DNA from 3 places in the Pseudescherichia vulneris genome. Region 3 is predicted to be linked to each of the others. Evidence: predicted binding sites of a transcription regulator. Region 3 holds the regulator's gene; each other region holds the start of a gene.
The links. The regulator LexA, encoded in region 3, represses DNA repair genes until DNA is damaged. The targets are predictions, from matches to a motif close to TNCTGTATGTACATACAGNA.

Region 1: metR (HTH-type transcriptional regulator MetR) is a predicted target of LexA. The motif match lies at 1,001-1,020, and genes of this name have one in related genera.
Region 2: FN633_RS02155 (metal-dependent hydrolase) is a predicted target of LexA. The motif match lies at 715-734, and genes of this name have one in related genera.

The regions. Positions count from the first base shown of each region.
Region 1 is NZ_LR607338.1:446,783-449,049, reverse strand. It holds gene FN633_RS01730 (carboxylate/amino acid/amine transporter) at 1-128, shown strand, start outside; gene metR (HTH-type transcriptional regulator MetR) at 13-969, opposite strand; gene metE (5-methyltetrahydropteroyltriglutamate--homocysteine S-methyltransferase) at 1,086-2,267, shown strand, end outside.
Region 2 is NZ_LR607338.1:535,309-537,575, forward strand. It holds gene hxpB (hexitol phosphatase HxpB) at 1-625, shown strand, start outside; gene FN633_RS02155 (metal-dependent hydrolase) at 749-1,339, shown strand; gene FN633_RS02160 (L-cystine transporter) at 1,475-2,267, shown strand, end outside.
Region 3 is NZ_LR607338.1:3,656,674-3,658,940, forward strand. It holds gene zur (zinc uptake transcriptional repressor Zur) at 1-218, shown strand, start outside; gene FN633_RS15150 (CsbD family protein) at 297-506, opposite strand; gene lexA (transcriptional repressor LexA) at 762-1,370, opposite strand; gene FN633_RS15160 (diacylglycerol kinase) at 1,479-1,847, opposite strand; gene plsB (glycerol-3-phosphate 1-O-acyltransferase PlsB) at 1,977-2,267, shown strand, end outside.

The DNA.
Region 1 (2,267 bases), 3.2 Mb from region 3:
ACTGGCCGAGCTTTATCCTTGGGGGGACAGTGATAGTGGCGTCCCTATGGGTACATCGCCGCTGGGTCGCTCCGCGCTCCGCACAAAAGGAAGGTGGTCGCACGCATGGTTCCGCGCTGAGCGAATAAACGCCTCCGTTACCGGCTGACGCTGCTCGCCATCGCGCACCGCCGCGTAGAGCCGGCTCCACAGTCCTTCGCCCAGGGTCTTGGTCACGATCAGACCCTGGCGCTCAAAACTCTCCACCACCCAGTGCGGCAGCGCCGCGATACCCATCCGCGCCGCCACCATCTGGATCAGCAGCAGCGTATTATCCACGCTCTTCACCATCGGGTTAATGCCCGCCGGCTGCAGGAAGTGACGCCAGATATCCAGCCGACTGCGCTGGACCGGATAGATCAGCAGCGTTTCAGCGGCGATATCCTCCGGCGTAATGCGCGCCCGGGTCGCGAGAGGGTGATCCGGAGCCAGCACCAGGCGCACTTCAAAATCAAACATCGGTGAATAGTGCAGCCCGCTGCGCGGCAAAATGTCTGAGGTCAGCACCACGTCCAGCTCGCTCTGCTGCAACGCTGGCTGGGGATCGAAGGTCACGCCGGATTTGAAATCCATCTCTACCTGCGGCCATTTGCTACGGAAATTCTCAAGCGCGGGAGTAAGCCACTGAATACAGCTGTGACACTCAATGGCGATCCGCAGTGTAGTTTGCTGCGGTTCGCTACACTCCTGAAGCGCACGGCTAATCTGCGGCAGCACCTGATTGGCCAACTGCAACAGGATCTCGCCCTGCGGCGTAAAGCGCAGCGGCTGACTTTTACGGACAAAAAGACGGAAGCCAAGGCGCTGTTCGAGATCGCTGAACTGGTGGGAGAGGGCGGACTGCGTCTGATGCAGCGTAGCCGCCGCGGCCGCCAGCGATCCGCTGTTCCGTAACGCCTGGAGCGTTTTCAGATGTTTAATTTCGATCATGAAAGTCCTTCACTTCGCCATGAACAATTTGCGCTTGAGGAATATACAGTACCTGTCGAATATAGATGTGTAAACATCTGGACGTCTAAAATCCTAAAATTCACAAGGGGCATACCATGACAGTACTGAATCACACCCTCGGTTTTCCTCGCGTTGGTCTGCGTCGCGAGTTGAAGAAGGCACAAGAGAGCTACTGGGCGGGTAACACCACGCAGGAAGCGCTGCTGGCGGTAGGCCGGGAGCTGCGCGCTCGCCACTGGGAGCAGCAGAAGCAGGCGGGTATTGACCTGCTGCCGGTGGGCGATTTCGCCTGGTACGACCATGTTCTGACCACCAGCCTGCTGCTTGGCAACGTGCCGGCTCGTCATCAGAACAGAGATGGATCGGTCGATATCGACACCCTGTTCCGCATTGGCCGTGGCCGAGCGCCTACCGGTGAGCCAGCGGCGGCAGCAGAGATGACCAAATGGTTTAATACCAACTATCACTATATGGTGCCGGAGTTCACTCAAGGACAGCAGTTCACGCTGACCTGGACCCAGCTGCTGGACGAAGTGGACGAGGCGCTGGCGCTGGGCCACAGGGTCAAGCCCATCCTGCTGGGGCCGGTAACGTACCTGTGGTTGGGTAAGGTAAAAGGCGAGCCGTTTGACCGCCTGAGCCTGCTGAACGCTATTCTGCCGGTCTACCAGCAGGTGCTGGCCGAGCTGGCAAAACGCGGCGTCGAGTGGGTACAGATCGACGAGCCCGCGCTGGTGCTGGAGCTGCCGCAGGCGTGGCTGAACGCCTTCAAGCCCGCCTATGAGGCGCTGGCAGGGCAGGTGAATCTACTGCTGACCACCTATTTCGAAGGCGTGACGCCGAACCTCGATACCCTTGCCGCGCTGCCGGTACAGGGTCTGCACGTTGACCTGGTGCACGGCAAGGATGACGTAGCCGAGCTGCATCGCCGCCTGCCAGCTGACTGGCTGCTCTCCGCCGGGCTGGTGAACGGTCGTAACGTTTGGCGGGCCGATCTCACTGAGAAATATGCCCAGATTAAAGACATCGTCGGCCACCGCGATCTGTGGGTCGCCTCCTCCTGCTCGCTGCTGCATAGCCCGATTGACCTGAGCCTGGAGACCCGGCTGGATGGCGAAGTGAAGAGCTGGTTTGCCTTCGCCCTGCAAAAATGTCACGAGCTGGCTCTGCTACGTGATGCCCTGAACAGCGGCGACACCGCGCCACTGGCTGAATGGAGCGCTCCGATTCAGGCGCGACGGCACTCGACCCGGGTGCACAACACGGCCGTGGCTCAG
Region 2 (2,267 bases), 3.1 Mb from region 3:
TGGCTTGCTTATCGACTCCGAGCCGCTTTGGGACCGGGCCGAGCTGGAGGTGATATCCAGCCTTGGCGTCGATATTACCCGTCGCCATGAGATGCCCGATACCCTGGGCCTGCGTATCGATATGGTGGTCGATCTTTGGTACGCCATGCAGCCCTGGAGCGGGCCGGGAAAAGAGGAAGTAACAAATAGGATCATCCAGCGCGCTATCTCCCTGGTCGATGAGCAACGCCCGTTGCTGCCCGGCGTGCTTGAGGCGCTGGCGCTCTGTAAAGCTACAGGATTAAAAGTCGGCCTGGCGTCGGCCTCGCCGCTCTATATGCTGGAGAAAGTGCTCTCCCTTTTCGAGCTGAGCGACTACTTTGATGCCCTCGCCTCGGCGCAGACGCTTCCCTACAGTAAGCCCCACCCGCAGGTTTACCTCGACTGCGCGGCAAAGCTTGGGGTCGATCCCCTCTCCTGTGTAGCGCTGGAGGACTCGGTAAACGGGATGATTGCGGCAAAAGCGGCCCGGATGCGCGCCATCGTCGTGCCTGCGGAGGAGAATCGTCACGATCCGCGCTACGCGTTGGCTAACGTCAAGCTGGAGTCGCTCGCCCAGCTCACCGAGCAAGATTTGCGCGGATAGCGCGCATTTTGCCTGCCTGAGAAAAAAAATGTAAAACGGTGACAAAGTGTTACACCGTCACCTCTTCCGCCTACTGTACAAAAACCCTATACTGTATACTTCGACAGTTGAGTGAGTATGATCATGACGGCGGAAGGACACCTCCTTTTTTCCATTGCCTGCGCGGTGTTTGCCAAAAACGCCGAGCTTACCCCTGTGCTTGCACAAGGGGACTGGTGGCATATCATTCCCTCAGCCATTGTCACCTGCCTGCTGCCAGATATCGATCATCCGAAATCATTTCTTGGTCAGCGCCTGAAATGGATCTCGAAACCGATCGCCCGGGCCTTTGGTCATCGCGGCTTTACCCATAGCTTACTGGCAGTGTTTATCGCCGTGACGCTTTTCTATCTCAAGGTGCCTGATAGCTGGTTTATCCCTGCCGATGTTTTGCAGGGTATGGTGCTGGGCTACCTGAGCCATATTCTGGCAGATATGCTGACCCCTGCTGGCGTCCCGCTGCTCTGGCCGTGCCGCTGGCGTTTCCGCCTGCCTATTCTTAGGCCGCAGCGCGGTAACCAGCTTGAGCGCGTGCTCTGCATGGTGCTCTTTACCTATGCCGTCTGGATGCCGCAGAGCGTACCCGATAACAGCGCCGTGCGCTGGTCTTCTCAGGTTATCAATACCGTGCAAGGCGAGTTCACTCGCTTTATAAATCAGCAATCCGGTCATTAACCAGACGAATTCAACCATTTCCTTATAACCCATTCCATTTGGATATAAGACCTAAATCACACTTCTGCTAACCTTGGCGGCAACAGGGCGGCATGCACGCGCCGCCTGATAAAAAAACCGTTCAGGAGATCTGAAATGAATTTCCCTTTAATTGCGAACATCGTGGTGTTCGTAGTATTGCTATTTGTGCTGGCGCAGACGCGTCACAAGCAGTGGAGTCTGGCAAAGAAAGTGCTGGTCGGTCTGGCGATCGGCGTAGTGTTTGGGCTGGTGCTGCAAGCCATTTATGGTGCGGACAGCCAGGTACTGAAAGATTCCATCCAGTGGTTTAACGTGGTCGGTAACGGCTATGTCCAACTGCTGCAGATGATCGTCATGCCGCTGGTATTCGCCTCTATTCTTAGCGCGGTGGCCCGTCTGCATAACGCCTCCCAGCTGGGTAAAATCAGCGTATTAACCATCGGTACGCTGCTGTTTACCACGCTGATCGCAGCGCTGGTCGGGGTGCTGGTGACGAACCTGTTTGGTCTCACCGCCGAAGGGCTGGTACAGGGTACGGCAGAGACCGCGCGCCTGAACGCCATTCAAAGCAACTACGCGGGCAAGGTCGCCGATCTGAGCGTGCCGCAGCTGCTGCTCTCCTTCGTCCCGAAAAACCCGTTTGCCGATCTGACCGGGGCTAACCCGACCTCCATCATCAGCGTGGTGATTTTTGCCGCCTTCCTCGGCGTGGCTGCACTGAAGCTGCTGAAGGACGATGCGCCGAAAGGCCAGCGCGTGCTAACCGCCATCGATACCCTGCAGAGCTGGGTGATGAAGCTGGTACGTCTGGTGATGCAGCTGACGCCGTACGGCGTGCTGGCGCTGATGACCAAAGTCGTGGCAGGCTCCAACCTGCAAGACATTATTAAGCTCGGCAGCTTTGTGG
Region 3 (2,267 bases):
TGTTCATTTGCGATCGCTGTGGCGTAGTGAAAGAGGAAGCGGCTGAGGGCGTAGAAGATATTATGCACGCGCTGGCGGCAAAGATGGGCTTTGCGCTACGGCATAATGTCCTAGAGGCGCACGGGCTTTGTGCCGCATGTTCGGAAGTGGAAGCCTGCCGTCATCAGGGCGAATGCCAGCACGATCACAGCATTTTAGTGAAGAAAAAACCGCGTTAATGTAGGGATAGAAACAGAAGATAGGTCGGTACATCCTTGTACCGTCGGGTAGGGCATCCAGGCTGTTAATCTAAGAGATTACCAGCGATACTCGTTACGGGTTTCCCATTCGCCAACTTCTTTCTCGGCCTGGTCTTTCTGATAACCGTAACGTTCTTGAATTTTACCGACCAGCTGGTCGCGCTTACCTTCAATAACGGTCATGTCATCGTCCGTTAATTTGCCCCATTGCTCTTTCGCTTTACCTTTGAACTGTTTCCAGTTACCGCCGACTTCGTCTTTATTCATAATGGTATCCTCATCATCGTTCGGTGTTGAATAGCAATATTCGTTGGTCCTTCGTTACGTTCGTTATCTGCTGAACGTGATAATAATTGTAGCTAAGGATTTTCCAGGGTGAGATTTATTCGGAATATTTAACCATTCAGAGGCGCACAAACGACAGGAAGACAAGGTTAAAAAAGAGGTATAAAACGCGGGAGCAAAAAGTAGATTAAGCGCTGTGACAGAATAAAAGGAACTGCCACAGGCACTTATAGGATATCAGAGCCATTCGCCGTTGCGAATAACGCCAACCGCCAGCCCTTCAATACTGAAGTTCTGCTGACGCAGGTCAACAACGATAGGATCGAAGTCGCTGTTTTCAGGCAGCAGCTGTACGGTGTTGCCCTGCTTTTTCAGCCGCTTTACCGTGACTTCATCATCGATACGCGCCACGATCACCTGACCGTTACGCGCTTCCTGCGTTTTATGCACTGCCAGCAGATCGCCATCCATAATGCCGATATCTTTCATCGACATCCCGCTAACCCGCAGCAGGAAATCGGCGCTGGGCTTAAACAGGGATGGATCGACCTGGTAGTGACCTTCAATATGCTGCTGCGCCAGAAGCGGCTCACCGGCAGCGACGCGCCCAATCAGCGGCAGACCATCTTCCTCTTCCTGCAGCAGTCGGATCCCGCGCGATGCGCCGGAAACAATCTCAAGAACGCCTTTACGCGCCAGCGCTTTCAGGTGTTCTTCCGCCGCGTTTGGCGAACGGAATCCCAAACGCTGCGCAATTTCAGCACGCGTCGGCGGCATGCCGGTCTGGCTGATGTGATCGCGAATGAGATCAAACACCTCTTGCTGCCTGGCTGTTAACGCTTTCATCCCGCCCCCTGGGTGTATATACAGTTATGCTGTGAGTATATACAGCAAAAACTGTTTTTGAAACCAAATTTTGAGCAAAATCGCCGCGCAAGCCCGATTTTGCGCGCCTTAACGGTAATGTGACCAGAGCAGCATGCCCCAGGTTGCCAGCGCGAGCAGAATAGACATCAGCACCGCCGCCGAGCCCATGTCTTTGGCCCGGCCCGAAAGCTCATGAAAATCAGTGCCAATACGGTCGACAACCGCTTCGATCGCGCTGTTCAGGATCTCCACTATCATTACCAGCACAACGGACCCAATAAGCAGCACGCGGGTAATGGCGTCTACGTCGAGCCAGCAGGCGATGACAATGGCGAGGATCACCGCGACGGACTCCTGGCGGAAGGCGGCTTCGTTAAGCCATGCCGCACGAACACCCTTCCATGAGTACCCTGCGGCTTTAATGATTCGGGTTAAACCAGTGGTATTATTGGCCATCAAAAGAACCTTTTTACGTAATTATCGTCAATGTCTATGCGAGCGTACCGAGGTACAAAAGATATTCTGCGCGCTTTCTGATATTCTTGCGGCGCAATGGCATTATTAACCAGAGGCTTCACATTGTTTATGTCCGGCTGGCCACGAATTTACTACAAATTACTGAATTTACCATTAAGCGTGTTGGTAAAAAGCAAGTCGATTCCGGCAGAACCTGCCCAGGAACCTGGACTCGATACCTCACGCCCTATTATGTACGTTTTGCCTTATAACTCGAAGGCAGACTTACTGACGTTGCGTGCTCAGTGTCTGGCACATGAGCTGCCCGACCCGCTGGAGCCGCTGGAGATCGACGGCGCGCTGCTGCCGCGCTACATCTTTATCCATAGCGGCCCGCGTGTTTTTAGCTGGTACACGCCG